3 regions of the Mycolicibacterium novocastrense genome follow, and region 1 is predicted to be linked to each of the others. Evidence: predicted binding sites of a transcription regulator. Region 1 holds the regulator's gene; each other region holds the start of a gene.
The links. The regulator LexA, encoded in region 1, represses DNA repair genes until DNA is damaged. The targets are predictions, from matches to a motif close to CGAACANNTGTTCG.

Region 1 (7,017 bases):
GGCTGACCGCGACGATGTCACCGTCTCGCATGTCGGCGGCGAAAGCTCCCCAGTGCGTCAGGCTGACCGGGGCGGGCATGGCGTCAGTCTAGGTGTGGACGCCGCCGGCCCGGTGCGCCCGACGAACCGGTGGGGTCTCCATGGCCGCCCACGGATAGCGAATGGCAATTCGGCCACAATCGTGTGTTCGGGCCGCCGATCGCACTAGACATTGCCTGGTAGCTACCAATATCTGTCCAAATGAGTCGCGTATGCCTGCCATTCCCTACTCGCGCGTGCAAACTAATTGCTGCACTGTCAACGGGACCGCGGTGGCAAATAGCGGAGAGGCGGTCGCGATTAATCGAGCGGCACGGCGGGGTTATCCACAGCGAATGGAGTATCGGAAGGTATTTTCTTCCGAAGATCGGCGTATTCGTTGGTTATTGGCGTCTGGTGACAGATAGAGGACGGGTGCGAAAAATTCGAGCGAAATTTCGTACCGACCCGGGAGGTCGAATGATCGGGCAGAACAGCCGGGGCACCACGGTGTTGGGCCGGATGGCGATCGGTCTGCTCGTGGGCGCCGTTGCCCTACTACTACCGCCGGTGGCCAGCGCCTCCCCGGAATCCGATGCCGCCAACGCCGCAATCACCGCGGCCTGGGACGGGAGTGGCGGTGACGGCGGCCCGTTGGGCCCCAGGCAGGGCGACGTGTACCCGGTCGGCGACGGCTTCGCGCAGAACTTCGCCGGAGGCAAGATCTTCTTCACGCCCGACACCGGCGCTCACATCATGCGCGGGGCGATCCTGGAGAAGTACGAATCGCTCGGTGGTCCGGCCGACAGCGACCTCGGGTTCCCGACCATGGACGACGGCCCCGGGCGAGCGCCGGGCAGCTTCAACGTCACGTTCAGCGCCAGCGACAACCCGGTGATCTTCTGGACGCAGGACACCGGCGCGCGCGTGGTCCGGGGACCGATCAACGCGGCGTGGGACAAGTTGGGCGGTTCCACTGGATCGCTCGGAGTGCCGGCCGATGACGAGACCTATCGCGGCGACCTGATCACCCAGAAGTTCACTGGCGGCGAGATCACCTACAACACCCGCGACAAGAAGTTCACCACCGTGCCGCCCGATCTCGCCGGGCAGTTGGCGGACCTGCAAATCCCCGGCGATGCGACTTCGGCGATCAACGCGGCACGGCGCGCGGCCGGAGGCCCGCTGGGCCCGCTCGGCGCCGCCGAAGGACCGCCGTATTCGATAGGCGACGACGGTCTCGCGCAGAACTTCGCCGGAGGCAAGATCTTCTACAGTCCCGCCACAGGCGCGCGAGTGGTCACCGGTCAGGTCCTGGCCAAGTACGAAAGCCTCGGCGGGCCCGAGGGAGATCTCGGATTCCCGGTTACCAGCGAGACGGACGGCGGGCTGCCCACCGCGAGCCGGATGTCGCGCTTCGCCGCCGACGACAACCCGGTGATCTTCTGGACGCCGGACCATGGCGCGGTGCTGGTACGCGGCGCGATGAGTGCGGCATGGGACAAACTCGACGGCGCCGAGGGCACGCTCGGCGCGCCGGTGGCCGACCAGTCCGAGAAGGGTGGCGTCATCACGCAGCGGTTCACCGGCGGCGTGGTCAACTGGAACCGGTCAACCGGTGAGTTCAGCACCGAGCCGCGCGAACTCGCGACCGAGTTGGCCGGCCTCGAGGTGCCTGCCGAGCAGAGCTCCGATACGCCCGGCACCCCGCGCGCCTCGGACTCCGGTGGTGACGGAAGCTGGTTCACCTTCAGCTGGTGGTGGCTGCTCGCGATCGTGCCGGTGCTCATCCTGGTGGGCCTGGTGGCGTTCGCGACTCTGCGCAACCGGCGTCGTGGCGACGTCGATCGTCCCGGTCCCGTCGATGACCATTACGACGACTCGTACGGTGCCGAAGCCGAACAGGCCTACAGCACACTCGGTTCGGGTTCACAGGCGTCGAGCGGTGGCGATCCGTCCGCGGCGATGTTCGGCGACCGGTACGCCACTGAGGGTTTGGGCGCGCTGTCCGCGCTGGGGGAGCCGGGATCGGCGTCATCGGCCAATCCGTGGGAGGCACCGTCGTCGGGCTTCGGCGATGCCTCCGACACATCGGCATTCGGTGTGGGCGAGGAGAATCCGGACAACGTCGACACCGCGCCGACGCGGATACCGAGTTCCGGAGAGGCCGGGATCGCCGCGCGGCGCTTGGCCGCCGGCGCCGGCGAGGCGGCCGATGAGCAGGACAGCGGGATCGAGGAGCGCGACGCGCTGCTCGAGGAGCGGGGCGCCGATGAACCCTGGGCGGTGGATGACGAGCGGGACGCGACGTTCGAGGAACGCGACGCGGCGTTCGAGGAACGCGACATACCCGCCGAGTCGGTTGACCGCGAACCTCCCCAACGGGATCCGCTGACCGACACGGGCCGTCACGCCAAGATCGTCATCGACGAGCCGGAAGTACCCAGCCCCGCATTCCGCCTACCGATCGGCGACTCCACGCAGGCGCCCGAGGGGTACCCGATCAAGGCCGACACGCAGTCGGGCCTATATTGGCTTCCCACCTCGGCTGACTACGACGAGGTGCAGGCCGAAATCTGGTTCTCCAGTGAGGAATTCGCTCGGACGAACGGATTTGTCCGGGCTGACTAAATCTTCCGTATGACGGTGACGACCTTGCCCAGCACGGCGGCGTCGTTACCGGGGATCGGATCAAAGGCCGGGTTGTGCGGCATCAACCACACCTGTCCACGCGTCCGTTTGAACGTTTTCACCGTGGCTTCGCCATCGATCATCGCGGCCACGATGTCCCCGTTGTCGGCGACGTTCTGCTGACGCACGACCACCCAGTCGCCGTCGCAGATCGCGGCGTCGACCATCGAGTCACCAACGACCTTGAGCAGGAACAGCGACCCCTCGCCGACCAGTTCGCGCGGCAGGGGGAAGACGTCTTCGACGGCCTCTTCGGCAAGGATCGGACCGCCCGCGGCGATGCGCCCGAGCACGGGCACGAAGGTCGGCTCCGGTAGGGCATCGGAGCCGGCTACATCGGTGGCGACGATCGGACTCGCGTGGTCGTCGGCGCCACGCACGTCGACGGCGCGCGGCCGGTTGGGATCACGCCGCAGGTAGCCCTTGCGCTCCAGCGTGCGCAGTTGGTGCGCGACCGAGGAGGTGGAGGTCAAACCGACCGCATCGCCGATCTCCCTGATGCTCGGCGGATAGCCACGGTTGGTGACCGATGCGCGAATCACGTCGAGGATGGTGCGCTGACGCTCGGTGAGGCCGGAGTCCACAGACCTTGCACCGCCTGTGCTGTCTGGATTGCCGCTGCTGGATTCCATGCCGCCGAATGTAACCCGCGGCACACGATTAATCAAACATGTGTTCGAGGCGTGTCGTGGCGAGCTGCTCCGGAATCGCGGATCGATTTTCTGTCGGTGCCCTGTCCTATCGTTTCACAACAGTTCGATCACACGTTCTATCGTTCGAACACCTGATCGACTATCTTCGAACACAAGAGCGAAAGCAGCGGATCGGAAGGCAGGCAGATGACCGTTCTCGACACCCACGAATTCCAGGCCTCGCGCGTGGTCAGGACCGATATCCGGCCTGCAGCCACTCGTCGGCGGCACCCTGCGGCCACCCGTCCGGGCGGCGCCGCGGTGCGGTACCGCGGAAGCGGAGTGCTGATGTCGCGGGCATCGCATCGGCGACGTCCGATCACCCCCGCCACCACGGTGCTCCTGTCCTTGGTCGCGGCGGGAATCACGATGTGGCTCGGCCTGGTCGCGCAGTTCGGCGGCGTCGTGGGCACCACGTCGACCGCGGTGCCGGACCGCCTCGCGGTGGTCCAGGTTCAGACCGGCGAAAGCCTGCAGCAGGTGGCCATGCGGGTGGCCCCCGATGCGCCCGTGGGCCAGGTGATGGAACGAATCAGCGAGCTCAACCAGCTCGACTCGCCCGCACTGGATGCCGGGCAGACGCTGATCGCGCCAGTCGGCTGACGCTCACCGGCGGCCAAACAGCTTGCTACGCAGAGATGTTCACCGACAGGTCGGCGGACTGTGTGCCGTTCAGCCCGGTGCTGGGCTTTCGCAACCCGCCGCGGGTACGCTCGGAGAGGTTCGAGTTGGTCATCTCTTGGCGCGGCAAAGGAGCGGTGATGCACTGTCCGTTCTGCCGTCACCCGGATTCGCGGGTGGTCGACTCGCGTGAAACCGACGAAGGCCAGGCCATCCGGCGGCGGCGTTCGTGCCCGGAGTGTGGACGTCGGTTCACCACGGTCGAGACCGCCATCCTGGCCGTCGTCAAGCGCAGCGGTGTCACCGAGCCGTTCAGCCGCGAAAAGGTCATCAAGGGAGTGCGGCGGGCGTGCCAGGGCAGCCAGGTCGACGAGGATGCGCTGAACCTGCTGGCCCAGCAGGTCGAGGATACGGTGCGCGCCGCGGGATCGCCCGAGATACCCAGTCACGAAGTAGGACTGGCGATCCTGGGGCCGCTGCGCGATCTGGACGAGGTGGCCTATCTGCGCTTCGCCTCGGTGTATCGCGGATTCACCTCGGCCGAGGATTTCGAGCGGGAGATCGAGGCGCTGCGGGCGCATCGCAATTCGCCGCAACCGACCGCCAGCTGACCGGCCGGTTGAACGACTTGTTCAGTCGATCTGCTTGATGCCGTCGTTGACGACGCGGCCGGCGACACGCACCCAGCCCTCGGCGCTCCACTCGGTGTAGATGTGCGAGCCCTTGCCCTGCACGATCGTCAGGTCCCGGCTGAGGTAGTCGGTGATCCGCACGGCGGCGGCGCCGGTGGCCTCGTCTTCGGGCACACCGAGATCGGTGGCGAACATCCGTGACCGCACTTCGCCCTTGTCCCGGTCGATCCACGTCCACAGGTAGTGATTGATGTCGTCGGGGTAATCCGACGGGTCGAGCGCCAGGAGTTCGTCGACGGAGCCGATGTCGTGGATGGCGAATTCGGGCGCCCACTCCGCGCGGGCCCGAACGGAGGTCAGGCCGTCGTCGTGGCCGACCTGCACGATGCCTGCGGGAACCCGCAACGTGTGGACGGGAGCGCCCTGCTCGCGAAGCCACCACGCGGCGCCGACGGTCGGGTGTCCCGCGAAGGGCAGCTCGACGACCGGAGTATGGATACGTGCGAGTGCCGTGCTCGTACCCGGGGCGGGCAGATCGACGAAAATGGTTTCGCTGTAACCCAATTGGGTGGCTATCCGTTGGCGATCGTCGGGGTCCACGGTGCTGGCGTCGACGACACCGAGGGGGTTTCCGTGATTGCCGTCAGGGTCGGCGAAGACTCGCAACACCGTCACATCGATGGCCATGGGCCCGATGCTACTTCGTATTCGCGTGCCGTTGGCCGGGTCGCTGTGTGCCCTGAACTCAGGTGGCGCTGCGCTCGTCGGTTCCCATCGCGTCGAGCACTGCAACCCGGGTGTCGGCCGATCCGGAGATCGTGCCTTCGGTGATCCCCGCCCGCAGCAGTCCGCGCAGGTATTCCTGGTCGTAGACCGCCGGTTCGGTGCTGTCGATGAACTTCTCCACCACTTCGACGAAACGCTCCGGGTCGTCGTGGAACGGGAAATGGCCGGAGCCGTCGAAGATCTCCAACTGCGATCCCGGCATCGCGGCGTGAGCCATCCGGGCGTGGTTGGCGGGGATCACGGCGTCGCAGCTACCCCAGATCAGCTGCACCGGAACCGACTGCGTCAGGTAGCAGCGGTCCAGCATGGTGACCACCTGACCGCGCCAATCGACGACGGCTCGCAGCGTACGGGCGAACGCCGACGACGCGGTCGGTTCGGGCAGGTCGTTGAGGATGCGCAACACCTGTGGCAGGTCGCGACCGAGGCCGGTCGAGCCGAACACGCCGCCGGCGACACGGCCCACCGTCTGCACCGCCGGCAGCACGAACGGCAACCGCAGCAGCGCCAGCGCCTCACTGCCCATCGGCAGGGAGGCGAAGCGCAACGCGATGTTGACGTCCTTGGTGACCCCACCGGCGCCGACCAGGATGAGCCGGTCGACCAACTGCGGGAACTGATACGCGAACTGCATGGCCACCCCGCCGCCGAGCGAATGGCCGATCACCGTGACGTGGTCGATGTCCAGGACGCTGAGCAGATCGCGCATCCCATTGGCATAAGCGGCGACCGAATAGTCGGCACGGGGTTTGTCTGATTTGCCGTGGCCCAACAGGTCCGGTGCGATCACGGTGAATCGCTGCGCGAGTTTCGACTGAACTGTTTCCCACGTGGTGGAGTTGTCGCCGATTCCGTGGATCAGCAGGATCGCAGGCCCCGAGCCGGCCACCCGGTACGCGCGCCGGTAACCGTGGATGGTGCGGAACTGCAGGACGGGCGTCAGGTCCCGTACAGGGCGAAGATTCGGCTTTCGCGGCGGCATTGCGTCAACTTAGCGGCCCGTCGGGCACCGCGCCCCTCGAGTCGCCCACTGACCGGGCGACCCAGCGTCATCCGGCGTCGTCGCCGTCGTCGAATCGGTCCTTCGACTTCTTCTCGGCCTGCTGGGCCAGGAACCGCTCGAACTCGGCGCCGAGCTCCTCGCCGCTGGGCAGGTCCTCGTCGCTGGCGAGCAGGGACCGGTTCTCCTGGGCCGCCATGTAGGCGTCGTACTGACGTTCCAGCGCCGCGACCACCTGCGCCACCTCGGGGCTCTGCTCGACCTGCTCGTTGACCTTGGTCAACACCTCCGCACCGGCCGTGACCAGCGCCTCGAGCGGGATCTCCAAAGAAGCGTTCCTGGCCACTTCGGCCAACAACGCCTCAGCCGCCGCGGGATAGTCGGTTTGGGCCAGATAGTGCGGGACGTGGACGGTGAAGCCGACCACCTCGTGCCCGTGCTGCGACATCCGGAATTCCAGCAGGTTCGACGCGCTCGCGGGAACCTGAACCTCACCGATCCACGGTTGGTGTTCGGCGATGAGTTCCTTGTCGCTCGAGTGCGCAGTCATCGTGATGGGCCGCGTGTGCGGCACCGC
Region 2 (7,017 bases), on a different contig from region 1:
GCGAAGTGCACGATCGCGACCCGGTCGGTCTCCTTGAGCGTCTTGGTCAGCAACACATACGACTTCGACGATTTGCCCTCCGGCTCGAGGAAGTAGCTGCGGTCATACATCATCGGGTCGATGTCGGCGGCCGGGACGAACTCCAGCACCTCGATCTCGCGGCTGCGTTCCTCGGGCAGCGTGGCGATGTCCTCGTCGGTGATGATCACCGTCTGGCCGTCGTCGGATTCGTAGGCCCGGGCGATGTCGCGGTACTCGACTTCCTCACCGTCGATTTCGCAGACGCGTTTGTACCGGATGCGCCCGTTGTCCTTCGCGTGCACCTGGTGGAACTTCACATCGTGGTCCTGCTGCGCGCTGTAGACCTTGACCGGGACGTTCACCAGGCCGAACGCGATCGAACCCTTCCATATGGAACGCATCACCCCAGTATGGCCGATTCCAGGGCCGCATCGCGGCTACGGCGATCGGGAAGGTCGGCGCCGGCGCGGGCGACCGTCAGCGCCGCCGACATCGCGGCGGTGCCTATGGCGGTCCTCAGGTCGGCCGTGCCGATCCGCGCCAGGTCACGGCGCTGCTGGGCGCCCAGCAGCCCCAACGCCCACAGCGCGTCGATCAGACCGCTCATGTACGCATCGCCCGCGCCCACGGTGTCGACGACGTCGACCTCGAACGCCGGCACGCGCACCAGACCTTGCGCACACAGTGCGAACGACCCCTGCCCGCCCATCGTCACCACGACGATCGACGGGCCCAGCGACAGCCACGTCTGTGCGATCTGCTCGGGCGGCCGGCCCGGATCGAGCCACCGCATGTCCTCATCGCTGGCCTTCACCACGTCGCAGCGCTCGATGAGCCGGTCGATGCGGGCGCGCGCGGCGTCGGCGTCCTCGATCAGCGCCGGCCGCACATTCGGATCGAACGTCACCGTGGCCGAGGGGTGGTAGGTGTCGACCAGTGCGGCGGTGGCACGGCATCCGGGTTCGAGCACCGCGGCGATCGAACCGGTGTGCATCACCAGCGGCGGCCCGGCTTCGGGTGTGCCGGTCAGTTGCCACTCGATGTCGAACTCGTAGTGTGCCGAGCCCTGCTCGTCGAGCGTGGCCAACGCCGTCGGGGTTCGGGTCGCATTCGTACTTCCCGTAACCAGTTGCGCCCCAGCATCTTTGACATAGTCGACGATGCGCCGACCACGCTCGTCGTCGCCGATGTGGGTGAGAAAGTCGACGCCGCGGCCCAGGCGGGCCAGTCCGACCGCCACGTTGAGCGGGCTCCCGCCGACGTGTTCACCCGTGACGCGCCCGCCTTGCTCGACGACGTCGATCAAGGCCTCCCCGATCACCAGGGCCCTCATGGCGCCTCCTCCGGGAATCTGCCTCGCGCGTCATCCGAACGCGGGCCGGCAGAGCCGTTGTTGGAAGCTCGAGGAAGGCTGAACCTCTTGTGTGACAACACTTTAAAGCAATCGACGAAGCTTCTTAGAGAATTCTTCGGAGATACGTCGCCAAGTCCTTAGAGTTCGCTCATATGTTCGATCGTATGAACTCCGAAGCGGTGCGAGCAGCGGTCGCCACGCTGCGCGCCGCGTTCGACGAACTGGCCGCGCTGCCCATCGACACGCTCCCGGCCACGGATTTGGTCGGCGTGCTCGACGAGCTCGAAACCCTCACCTGCCAGATGCCCGCGCAGAGCCACCGCCTGCTGGCGCGCTTGCAGGTCGAGAAGACCGCCAAGGAGATGGGCGCCAAGTCGTGGTGCGACGTTCTGTCCATCCGGTGGCGTATCTCTGCCAGCGAGGCGCGCCGCCGACTCGATGAGGCAGCATTGTTGGCGCCACGGCGCACACTGACCGGAGAACCACTCGAGCCGGTGCTGCCAGCGACCGCGATCGCCCAGGCGCACGGGTTCATCAACCGTGAACACGTCAAGGTCGTACGGGAGGCGATGGGCCGCATTCCGGCAGCGGTCGATTCCCTCACCCGGGCGCAGATCGAAGTCGACCTGGCCCGCTGCGCCGCCGGCGTTGGCCCAAAGGTATTGAAGGACAACGCCGACCGCATCCTGTTCTTGCTCGACCAGGACGGCCCCGAACCCGACGACAGGGAGCGCGCACGGCGCCGCGGGTTGTGGAAGGGGCCGCAGGGTCCCGACAAGATGATCCCGGTGAGGGCCACGCTGACTCCCGAAGCATGGGCGATATTCGAGGCCGTCTTCGCCAAGTGGGCCGCGCCGGGCATGTGCAACCCCGACGACGAGAATCCCTGTGTCTCCGGTACACCGACACAAGAGCAGATCGACCAGGACCACCGTAGTCTGGCTCAACGTCAGCACGATGCGTTGATCGCGATAGGGCGCAGCGTGCTGGAAAGCGGTGAATTGGGTCAGCACAACGGGTTACCGACTTCGGTCATCGTCCGCACCACCTTGGGAGAACTCGAGAGGCTTGCGGGCATTGGCGTCACCGGTGGCGGCACGGTCATCCCCATCGCCGACGTCATCCGCATGGGCACCCACGCCAACCACTACCTGGCGGTGTTCGACAAGGCCACCGGATCGGCGCTGGACTTGTTCCGAGCCCGCCGCGTGGCCTCGCCGGCCCAGCGAATCGTGCTCATCGCCCGCGACGGCGGCTGTACGAAGCCGGGGTGCACCGTGGCGGCGTACGGGTGCCAGGTTCATCACGCCGCCTGCGACTGGGGCAACGACGGGCAAACCAACGTCGACGAACTCGGCTTGGCGTGTGGGCCCGACAACCGCATGGTCGGCCCCGACGGCTGGACCACCCGGGTCAACGACACCAACGATGTCGAGTGGATACCGCCCCCGCACCTCGACACCGGACAAGCCCGTGTCAACGACTTCCACCGTCCGGAACGACTACACCGTCCACCGGATGGAGACCCCGAAGTGCCGGAAGTCGACGCTGAGGACCCGAGTTCGGCTTCGGCCAGCAGCGAGACACACGGGCCGGAACCCGATGCGGCCTGATGCAGCGGCGCCGCGACTGCTCGACCTCTCGGACGAGCAGTCACCCCACGACTTGTGGATTCCCCGGGTCCAGGCCGTCGGCCAGATTCGGGTCGAGTCCACTGGGCGAGTGGGTGAACTCCTGGTGCGCCGGCGGGCGGCAGTTGTTGTCCATCGGCGTCTGGTCGCCCGAGCAGTAGGGCACGAGATCCTGCGGATCCGCCGCGGCCTGCGGTGCCGCCAGCAGGGCGGCGGCCGCGATCAGCGCCGCTTGCAGACCCGCCGCCGCGACCAGCACCGCCGAGGAGATTCTCGCCACGGGTTCAACGTAGCAGCGGGTATACGTTCACACTGTGGATCGATTCGGCCGGGTGAAGCTGACGAACCCGGACAAGGTGCTGTACCCGGCAACGGGCGATCGGCCGAAGGCCGTCACAAAAGGTCAAGTGTTCGACTACTACGTCGGCATCGCCGAGGCCATGATCCCCCATATCGCGGGCCGCGCCGTGACCCGCAAGCGCTGGCCCAACGGCGTCGAGGAACCGTCGTTCTTCGAGAAACAACTCGCCTCGTCGGCACCGGACTGGCTGGAGCGCGCGTCGGTCACCCACCGCTCCGGGACGGCGACCTATCCGCTGATCAACACCGCCGAGGGCCTGGCGTGGATCGCGCAGCAGGCCGCACTCGAGGTGCACGTCCCGCAGTGGCGGTTCGTCTCCACGGACGACGGCCCGCCGACGCCCGGTCCCGCGACCCGCATCGTCTTCGACCTCGACCCCGGGGAGGGGGTGTCCTTCCGCCAGCTCTGCGAGGTCGCCCACGAGGTCCGCGGCCTCATCACCGACATCGGGTTGACCACCTTCCCGCTCACGAGCGGTAGCAAGGGATTGCACCTGTACGTCCCGCTCGAGGAGCCGATCAGCTCCCAGGGCGCATCGGTGCTCGCGCGGCGGATCGCACAACAGCTCGAGAAGACGATGCCCAAACGGGTGACCGCGACGATGACCAAGAGCGCGCGCACCGGCAAGGTCTTCGTTGACTGGAGCCAGAACAACGGCGCCAAGACGACGATCGCGCCGTATTCGCTTCGCGGACGCGAACATCCGACCGTTGCCGCACCGCGCACCTGGGACGAGATCGAAGACCCCAAACTACGACACCTGAACTTCGACGAGGTGCTTGACCGGGTGCAGGAGATGGGGGACCTGCTGGCACCGCTCGACGAGGCGGTGCCCGTACCGGACCGGCTGACCACCTATCGCAGCATGCGTGACGCGTCGAAAACCCCCGAGCCGGTGCCGAACAAGGCGCCCAAGACCGGAAACAACGACAAGTTCGTCATCCAGGAACACCACGCCCGCAGATTGCACTACGACCTGCGGCTCGAACGCGACGGCGTGCTCGTGAGCTGGGCGGTGCCCAAGAACCTGCCCGACACCCCGTCGGTCAACCACCTCGCCGTCCATACCGAGGACCATCCGCTGGAGTACCTGACCTTCCACGGCGAGATCCCCAAGGGGGAGTACGGCGGCGGCAAGATGATCATCTGGGACACCGGCACCTACGAGGCAGAGAAGTTCAACGACGTGCCGCCCGACAGCACCAAAGAGGGCGGCGAGGTCATCATCAACCTGCGCGGCGAGAAGGTCGACGGCCGCTACGCGTTGATCCAGACCGATGGCAAGAACTGGCTCGCGCATCGCATGAAGGACCAGAAGCGCCCGCACGCAGGCGATCTCGCGCCGATGCTGTCGACCGAGGGCTCGGTCGCCAGGCTCAAGGCGAGCCAGTGGGCGTTCGAGGGCAAATGGGACGGCTACCGCGTGATCGTCGACGCGGACCGGGGCAGGCTCACGGTCCGCTCCCGGCGTGGCCGCGACGTGACCGGTGAATTTCCCCAATTCGAGGCGGTGGCGGCCGATCTCGCCGACCACCATGTCATCCTCGACGGCGAGGCGGTCGCACTCGACGAGTCCGGTGTGCCCAGCTTCTCGGAGATGCAGAACCGCGCCCGCTCCACCCGGGTGGAGTTCTGGGCGTTCGACATCCTGCACCTCGACGGTCGCTCGCTGTTGCGCGCCAAGTACTCCGACCGGCGCCGAATACTCGAGGCACTGGCCGAGGGCGGCGGATTGATCGTGCCCGACCAGTTGCCCGGCGACGGCCCCGAGGCGATGGAGTACGCACGCAAGATGCGCTGGGAGGGCGTGGTCGCGAAGAAGCGCGACTCGACCTATCAGCCGGGCCGGCGGTCGAAGGCCTGGATCAAGGACAAAGTTTGGAACACACAGGAAGTCGTGATCGCGGGCTGGCGACAGGGTGAGGGCGGACGCTCGAGCGGCATCGGCTCGCTGATGCTCGGCATACCGGCAGACGGCGGGCTCCAGTTCGTGGGCCGCGTCGGCACGGGATTCACGGACAAGGCGTTGGCCGAACTGAAGAAGACCCTCAAACCGCTCGAGACCAAAGAGAGCCCGTTCAACGAACGGCTGCCGCGCCAGGACGCGAAGGGTGTGACGTTCGTGCGACCAGAACTGGTAGGCGAGGTGCGCTACAGCGAACGCACCTCCGATAACCGTCTACGCCAAGCGAGTTGGCGTGGGTTACGACCCGACAAGGAGCCCGGCGAGGTCGTGTGGGAGTAGTCAGGCCAGAGTAGTCCTGGCTTCGACCGCTTGGAGCATCCCCCGCGTCGCCAGCTGGTCGGCCAGCTCGTTGTCGGCCACCCCCGAGTGTCCCTTCACCCAGAACCATTCGACTCGGTGTCCCGCACACGCCAATTGGAGCCGCTGCCACAGATCGACGTTCTTCACCGGCTGCTTGGCGGCCGTCATCCAGCCGTTGCGCTCCCAGCCGAGCACCCACTTGGTGATGCCGTTGCGGACATAGGTGCTGTCGGTGAACAGGTGCACCACGACGGGCCGCGTCAAGGCCTCCAACGCCATGATCGGCGCAGTCAGCTCCATCCGGTTGTTGCTCGTCTGCGCCTCGCCGCCGCACATCTCCCGCACGTGGCCGCGCTGACGCAGCACCGCGCCCCAACCGCCGGGACCCGGATTGGGCCGGCAGCCGCCGTCGGTGTGAATGACGACCGGGTCCTGGCTCACCCGACGAGGATAAGCATCGAGCCCGAGACGTCGGCTCAGCGACGCGCGGGCGCCGAGATCATCGCCGTCCGGACCGACATCCCCAACTCCTGATGCCGCAGTGTGGTGATGCGGCGTCCGGGCTGCACCGCGTCCCTGACCGGCCCGGTGCGGTCACCGAAGAACGCCGCGGTCGCGTCCATGTCGGCGACGACGTAGGTGATCCCCCACAGCGTGGACGGTGCTTCGCTCGTGGTTCCCGGTGAGCCGACGACCTCGACGATCACCTCGCCGAACCGGAAGAAGATCTGCCGGATCGGCCTGCCGCCGAGTTCACCGTCGCGTTCCCGCCGCGGTGCGGCGCCGACCGCAGCGAGGGCCTGAACGGTCCGGTCCAGATCGGGGGAGAGCACCACGATGTGGTCGATCGCGGTGATCCCGTTCGCGTGCGTGGCCCCCGTCGCGAAAGCGGCATCCGACACCGTTGTCGGGATGCCGTCGACCTCGGAAAGCGCCTTCTCGCAGCGTAATCCGCGTAGCGACCATCCCACGATGCCGCTGCCCCCGTCGGAGCCCACCAACCGGATGCGCACGCCGCCCACTCGGCAGGTGGCATCCTCGTCGACCGTGAAGCCGGCTCGAGCCCAGGCCTCGGTCGAATCGGCGACCACGATTTCGTCGACGGTGACGGCGATCGATGACACCGTTGAAGTATGACTTTCGCCGGTCAGCGTCGGCACCGAACCCGTCGGCGGCATCCGCCGCAACACTCTGCCTCGTCGCCGGCTGTACATCCCACTACGGGCATTCCTTTCAGAACTGCGGAATCGGACGTCACCGGAGCGCTTGCTCGGTACGTTGAGAGCACGCATTCCGCAGTTCACCGGAGGGCGGTGGCACATGGCCGGGCTGATAGCGACTGAATTAGCGGCCGCCGGCTTCACCGACGCCGTCGAGATCGGCC
Region 3 (7,017 bases), on a different contig from region 1:
GGTCGGCGCGCCATTTGTCTTTCATCCGATCCAGCAGCACCGACCGTCGGGCGGGATCCTGTAACCACACGAACCGCACCGGTCGGGTGTGATGCGGTGCCGGCGCGGTGAGGGCCTCGGCGACAGCCGATTCCACGATCGCGGGGTCCACGGGCTCGGCCGTGAAGCGGCGCACCGACCGGCGCAGCAGTTGTGCCTGGCTCCTGCCGAGCGCGATGGCCTCCTCGGTGCCGAGCCAGAACAGGTCCTCCTCGCCCGCCCGTACCAGCCGGCGCGCAGTGGAACCGTCGTCGGGCAACCGCAGCCCGCGCACCACCGCGACCGGGATGTCGGTCAGCTTGCCTTTCACCAGATCCGCGGCCGCGGCGATCTCGTCGGCGACCGCGATCTCGGTGACGATCAGTTCGTTGCCGTGCCGGTCGACCGAACCGCCGTAACCGTGCAGCACGGTCACGCCCGCCGCGCCGATCGCGACGTCGGTCTGTCCGTTGCGCCACGCCCGGCCCATGGTGTCGGTGACGACGACGCCGACCGTTACGCCGAGCCGCTCGCGCAGACCCGAGGCCAGTGCGGCGGCACTGGCATCGGGATCGGTTGGCAACAGCGCGAGTTCAGCGGAGTCGACGTTGGAGCCGTCGACGCCCGCGGCGGCCTGGACCAGGCCGATCGCGTTCTCGGTGATCAGCGTGCGGCCTTTGCGCGCCAGCACGCGAACCGCCTCGGCGTCGATGAGCCTGCGCCGCAGCACGTCGCGTTCGTCGGGGTCGATCGGCGCATCGACGATGCGGCCCTCGCACTTCGACATCACCTTGCTCGTGACCACGACGATGTCGTCGTCGCGCAGCCACGGGGCGGCCGTGGCGATCGCCGCGGCGAGGTCGTCGCCGGGCCGGAACTCGGGTAGGCCGTGAACGGGCAGGAGTTCCACGGCGGCCGCGGAGCCATGGTCGCCGCTCGGCGGCGCCGTTGGGGCATGGTCGCCGCTCGGCGGCGCCGTTGGGGCATGGTCGCCGCTCATGGCTTGATGCCTGCCAAATCCATTCCGGCGCGGACCATCTCGCCGGTCACCTCGGGATCGGTCATGAGCAGCGGCACCGCGCGGACCTCGACGCCGTCGATCTGTGCGCCGTCCCCCTCGTGCACCAGCCAGCCGTCGAGGATCCCGACGCCGGAGCGCGCTCCGTAGTGCCTGCCGACGGCTTGTGACGTACTCGGCACGCCGATCACCGACAGGCATTCATCGGCCATGCCCCGCAACGGCTTTCCGCCGATGATCGGGGAGTAGCCCACGACCGGCGCCGGTGTCGACCGCAGTGCGCCGCGGATACCGGGTACGGCGAGGATCGCCCCGATGCTCACCACCGGGTTCGAGGGCGCGATGAGGACGACGTCGGCCGATTCGATGGCCTCGGCGACGCCCGGTCCGGCGGTGGCCTTCTCCGCGCCGACGAAAGCGAAGCTGTGCGTTGGTACTTTCGCGCGGTACCGCACCCACCACTCCTGAAAGTGGATGGCGCGCTTCTCGCCGGCATACTGGCCGGGCCCGGGATCGGTGATCACGACGTGTGTTTCGCTGCGGTCGTCACTGGCCGGCAGCAGCCGGGCCCCGGGCGCCCACCTCGAGCACAACGCCTCGGTCACCTGCGAGAGCGGATAACCCGCGCGCAACATCTGGCTGCGCACGAGATGTGTCGCCAGATCCCGGTCGCCGAGTCCGAACCAGTCGGGTTGGACGCCGTAGGCCGCGAGTTCCTCCTTGGCGTGCCAGGTTTCATTGCGGTGGCCCCAGCCGCGTTCGGGATCGATGCCGCCGCCGAGGGTGTACATGCAGGTGTCGAGATCCGGACAGATCCGCACGCCGAACATCCATGCGTCGTCGCCCACATTGACCACTGCAGTAAGTTGGTGCTCAGCAGTATCATCAGTCCCAGCAGTACCTTCGGTGCCACGAAATTGCCCCAGCCCCAACAGGTGTTGCACGCCGAGCAGGAAGCGGGCGCCACCGACGCCGCCGACCAGTACGGTGACCTTCACATCGATCGAGGGTAGGCCGTCCGAGCGAATCCGGTACGGGCAGGAGTGGGGCCGGCCCGGCGGACGGGAGTGTGATGGACACGCCGAGGTCACGACTCGCCGTATTTCGATCACGGAATGGTATGAATTCCTGTTCTAGAGCTTGACCAGGGCGACTGACGCGTGTGTAATCACAGCAGTGTCATTTCCCGGTAGGCCATCCGGTTCCGGTGCCGCAGACCGAGATTCGATCACTTGTTCGAATTGGAAGTGTTCCACGTTCCGGTGGGCCACTTATAGGGGATCAACGAGACCAGGTGAGGAGGCGGAAGATGTCTTTTGAGTACGGCGATTTCGATCGTCTGGTTCGGTTCGACAGCCGAGTCTTCGGCTCAGTAGACAGCGCGCCGCACGCCCATTCGGAACCGGCACCGCTCGAGACGCCGCGGCGTCCCCAGTTGAGTCTGGTGCCCGATCCGATCGATGTGGCGCCGGCACTGACACCGGAGGACGAACTCTGGCAGGAGAAGGCGCTGTGCGCCCAAACCGACCCCGAGGCGTTCTTTCCGGAGAAGGGCGGCTCGACGCGCGAGGCCAAGCGCATCTGCCAGGGCTGCGAAGTGCGCGACGCCTGCCTGGAGTACGCCCTGGCGCACGATGAGCGCTTCGGGATCTGGGGCGGCCTGTCCGAGCGCGAGCGTCGCCGCCTCAAGCGCGGAATCATCTGAGCCGCGCGCTCAATCGTCGTCGATGGTCGGGTCGATGACGGAAGGCTCGACGCCCAGATATGTGGCGACCTGAGCCACCAGGATTTCATGTAGCAGCTCCTCGAGTTCGACGGAATCCTTGGCCCGCCGCTCGATTGGCTTGCGAAACAGCACAATTCGTGCGCGTGTGGCGTTCCCCCTGACGTCCACGCCCGCCGGGATCAGCCGGGCCAGTGCGATCGGCCCGTCGGCGATCACCTCCGGCGGCCACTGCACACTCTCGGGATCCTTGGGCGCGATCCGTGGTATCTCGTCGACCGCCACGTCGAGTTGCGCCAGCCTGTCCTGCCAACGCCGCTCGATCGGCTCGTATGCCTCCAGCACCGCCATGTCGAACTTCTCGGCGCGACTGCGCCAGCCCGGCACCGTCGGGGGGAGTAACGGCCCGCGCATCTCGCGGCCCCGGCGCGCGCGCATGTGTCCACGCTTGGCCACCGCTTGGGTGCTCCTTTCGTGCGCGATGAACTGGATCGTAACGGTTCGAGATCGGCCGTCGGCAGGCTGCGCGTGTCCGGCGGCGTGCGGGGTGCGGCCACGATAGCCTTCCGCTGTGAACGTTCCCCGTCGCTGCTGCCGGCCCGGGTGTCCGCACTATGCGGTCGCGACGCTGACATTCGTCTACGCCGACTCCACGGCGGTCGTCGGCCCCCTCGCGACGGTGGCCGAACCGCACTCATGGGACCTGTGCGTCGTGCACGCCGGCCGCGTCACCGCGCCCCGCGGCTGGGAACTGGTGCGCCACGCCGGCCCACTGCCCTCACATCCCGACGACGACGATCTCGTCGCGCTCGCGGATGCGGTCCGGGAGGGGCGTGACGTCGCTCCGCCGCTCAACCGGATGGCGCCGGGCTTCAACACGGGATTCTCCGACCCCGTCACCGGCGCGCCCGGAGGCTCGCTGATGGCACCGCCCGCGCGGCGGCCCGAGTCCAACGGCCGTCGCCGTGGCCATCTGCGGGTGCTGCCGGACCCCACCGACTAGACGACGTGCCCGTCTGGCCGGACCGTTAGGCTGGCGCCAGTAGTAGTCCGTGTCACAAGGAGTCCTAATGTCCCGGCCCGCCGCGGCGGTTCATCGCGTCATCAAGGCCTATGACGTGCGCGGCCTGGTCGGTACCGAGCTCGACGAGCCGTTCGTCGCCGACGTCGGCGGCGCCTTCGCCCGTCTCGTGCGGGACAACGCGTCGCAAATGGTCATCGGCTACGACATGCGCGCCAGCTCACCCGCACTGGCGGACGCATTCGCCGACGGCGTGACCGCCCAGGGCCTCGATGTGGTGCGGATCGGACTCGCCTCGACCGACCAGCTGTACTTCGCGTCGGGACTTCTGGACTGCCCCGGCGCGATGTTCACCGCCAGCCACAACCCGGCCGCCTACAACGGCATCAAGCTCTGTCGTGCCGGCGCCAAACCGGTGGGCAAGGACACCGGGCTGGGGACCATCGCCGACGAGGTGATCGACGGTGTTCCCGGCTACGACGGTGCGCGCGGCACGGTCGGCGACCGCGACGTGTTGGCCGACTACGGCGAGTTTCTGCGCTCGCTGGTGAGCCTGGCCGATATGCGACCGCTCAAGGTCGCCGTCGACGCGGGCAACGGCATGGCCGGCCACACCACGCCCGCGGTGTTGGGTCCGATCTCGGGGATCACACTGGCGCCGCTGTACTTCGAACTCGACGGCACCTTCCCCAATCACGAAGCCAATCCGCTGGATCCGGCCAACCTGACCGATCTGCAGGCTTTCGTCCTACAAACCGGCGCCGACATCGGCCTGGCGTTCGACGGCGACGCCGACCGGTGTTTCGTGGTCGACGAGAAGGGGCATCCGGTCTCGCCGTCAGCGGTGACCGCGTTGGTCGCCGCGCGGGAACTCGGCAGGGAGATCGGCGCCACGGTTATTCACAACTTGATCACCTCGCGGGCGGTGCCCGAACTGGTGACCGAGCGGGGCGGTACGCCGGTCCGCAGCCGCGTCGGGCACTCCTATATCAAGGCGCTGATGGCCGAGACCGGTGCGATCTTCGGTGGCGAGCACTCGGCGCACTACTACTTCCGCGACTTCTGGGGTGCCGACTCCGGCATGCTGGCCGCCCTGCACGTGTTGGCCGCGCTCGGCGAACAACACCGGCCGCTGTCGGAGATGATGGCCGACTATCAGCGCTACGAGGCGTCCGGCGAGATCAACTTCACCGTCACCGATGCCGAGCGGTGTGTGGACGAGGTGCTCAAGGCATTCGGCGACCGAATCCACTCGATCGACCACCTCGACGGTGTGACCGTCGATCTCGGTGAGGGCGCCTGGTTCAACCTGCGGATGTCCAATACCGAACCGCTGCTGCGGCTCAACGTCGAAGCCCGCACCACCGACGAGGTCGACCAGATCGTCGGACAGGTCTCCGAAACCGTTCGTGGGCGGGTCCCTTCCGACTCCGAGGTGGTCACGTGACCACCGGACCGTCTTCCTCGGCCGCGACCATCGATCTCGACGACGTCGACGCCCTGCTCGGAGCCGACCGCGACGGACTGCTGCGCGCGGCGTCGATGGCCGGCGCCCAGGTGCGTTCCACCGCCGCCGCGCTCGCGGAGGGCGAACTCGAATCGCTGCGCAGCGACGGGACACCGCGCACGTTGATCTGGGTCGCCGGTCGCGGCAATGCGGAGACTGCCGGAGCGCTGCTCGCTTCGGCATGGGGCGGATCGGTGGCCGCGCCCATCGTCGTGGCCTCCGAGGTCCCGCCGTGGATCGGTCCGCTGGACGTCTTGGTCGTCGCGGGCGACGACCCTGGCGATCCCGCTCTGGTGAACGCGGCCGCCACCGGAGTGCGTCGCGGCGCGCGAGTGGTGGTGGTTGCGCCATTTGAAGGGCCGCTACGCGACGTCGCGGCCGGGCGCGCGGCGGTGTTGCCGCCCAGGGTGTGGGTGCCCGACGAGTTCGGGTTCGTGCGCTACCTCGCCGCCGGGCTGGCCACACTCGACGCCGTCGATCCGACGATGCACGTCGATCTGGACGCACTGGCCGACGAACTCGACGCCGAGGCGCTGCGCAACAGCGCGAACCGAGAGCTGTTCACCAACCCGGCCAAGACACTGGCCGAACGGATGTCGGACCGCGAAGTGGTGCTGGCCGGCGACAGCGCGGCGACGCTGGCGGTGGCTCGCCACTGTGCGGCCATCCTGCTGCGCATCGCCCACCGAGTCGTCGCCGCGGCCGGCTTCGCCGATGCGCTGGTGGTGCTGCGCGGTGGCATGGGTGGCACGTCGGCGGCCGACCGGGAGCGGTCGATGTTCCACGACGAGCAGATCGACGGCCCGCTTCCCCGGCGTATGCGGACATTCGTGCTCACCACCGACGCGGAGCAGCCGTTCGTCGCTGCGCGGGCAGGGGATCTGGACGACGTCGATGTGCTCAGCGCCCAGGACGTGCCCGAACTGCCGGAGGCGGCAGCGGTGCCGGACGCGTCGACGGCGGCGGGCAGCATGGAACAACAGTTGGCCATGCTCGCCGTCCGCTTGGAGATGACCGCCGTCTACCTGAAGTTAGTTCGAGGTTAGCCAAGTGCACTTGCTACGGGGAGCGGTGCGGACCTATGCCTGGGGTTCCCGCACAGACATTGCCGAGTTCACTGGAAGGCCCAGTCCCACAGCGCATCCCGAGGCCGAGTTGTGGTTTGGAGCCCATCCCGGTGATCCGGCCATGCTGGAGACGGGAGCCGGAGAGCTTTCGCTGCTGGATGCGCTGCGCGACGATCCCGAGGGGCAGTTGGGCGCGGCGGTCTGCGCACGCTTCGGCGAGGCGCTGCCGTTTCTGGTCAAGGTGCTGGCCGCCGACGAGCCGTTGTCGCTGCAGGCGCACCCCAGCGCCGAGCAGGCCGTCGAGGGCTACGAACGGGAGAACAGGCTCGGCATCCCCGTCTCGGCCCCCGACCGCAACTACCGCGACCCCAGCCACAAGCCGGAATTGATCGTAGCCGTGCGGCCTTTCGAGGCGCTCGCCGGTTTCCGGCCGGTCCCGCGGACCATCGAGTTGATGCGTGCGCTGGAGGTCGGCGATCTCGACCCGTTCGTCAACCTGCTCTCCGGCCAACCGGACGGCGACGGACTGCGCGCGCTGTTCACGACCTGGATCACCGCGCCGCAACCCGATCTCGATATCTTGGTGCCCGCGGTGATCGACGGGGCCATCCACTACGTGTGTTCGGGCAGAGGCGAGTTCGCGGCCGAGGCCAAGACCGTGCT

Region 2: AU072_RS01975 (HNH endonuclease signature motif containing protein) is a predicted target of LexA. The motif match lies at 1,521-1,534, and genes of this name have one in related genera.
Region 3: cofD (2-phospho-L-lactate transferase) is a predicted target of LexA. The motif match lies at 2,262-2,275, and genes of this name have one in related genera.

Annotation. Positions count from the first base shown of each region.
Region 1 is NZ_LQIH01000045.1:202,993-210,009, reverse strand. It holds gene AU072_RS22880 (molybdopterin guanine dinucleotide-containing S/N-oxide reductase) at 1-79, opposite strand, end outside; gene AU072_RS22875 (LGFP repeat-containing protein) at 499-2,649, shown strand; gene lexA (transcriptional repressor LexA) at 2,646-3,341, opposite strand; gene AU072_RS22865 (LysM peptidoglycan-binding domain-containing protein) at 3,549-4,004, shown strand; gene nrdR (transcriptional regulator NrdR) at 4,163-4,633, shown strand; gene AU072_RS22855 (PhzF family protein) at 4,655-5,341, opposite strand; gene AU072_RS22850 (alpha/beta fold hydrolase) at 5,400-6,422, opposite strand; gene AU072_RS22845 (proteasome assembly chaperone family protein) at 6,490-7,017, opposite strand, start outside.
Region 2 is NZ_LQIH01000001.1:391,430-398,446, reverse strand. It holds gene ku (non-homologous end joining protein Ku) at 1-422, opposite strand, end outside; gene AU072_RS01980 (carbohydrate kinase family protein) at 422-1,354, opposite strand; gene AU072_RS01975 (HNH endonuclease signature motif containing protein) at 1,540-2,988, shown strand; gene AU072_RS01970 (hypothetical protein) at 3,029-3,286, opposite strand; gene AU072_RS01965 (ATP-dependent DNA ligase) at 3,321-5,612, shown strand; gene rnhA (ribonuclease HI) at 5,613-6,074, opposite strand; gene AU072_RS01955 (hypothetical protein) at 6,110-6,748, opposite strand; gene AU072_RS01950 (serine/threonine-protein kinase) at 6,954-7,017, shown strand, end outside.
Region 3 is NZ_LQIH01000002.1:52,405-59,421, forward strand. It holds gene AU072_RS02980 (coenzyme F420-0:L-glutamate ligase) at 1-1,018, opposite strand, end outside; gene cofD (2-phospho-L-lactate transferase) at 1,015-2,034, opposite strand; gene AU072_RS02990 (WhiB family transcriptional regulator) at 2,472-2,741, shown strand; gene AU072_RS02995 (metallopeptidase family protein) at 2,751-3,173, opposite strand; gene AU072_RS03000 (DUF3499 domain-containing protein) at 3,331-3,762, shown strand; gene AU072_RS03005 (phosphomannomutase/phosphoglucomutase) at 3,830-5,227, shown strand; gene AU072_RS03010 (hypothetical protein) at 5,224-6,333, shown strand; gene manA (mannose-6-phosphate isomerase, class I) at 6,338-7,017, shown strand, end outside.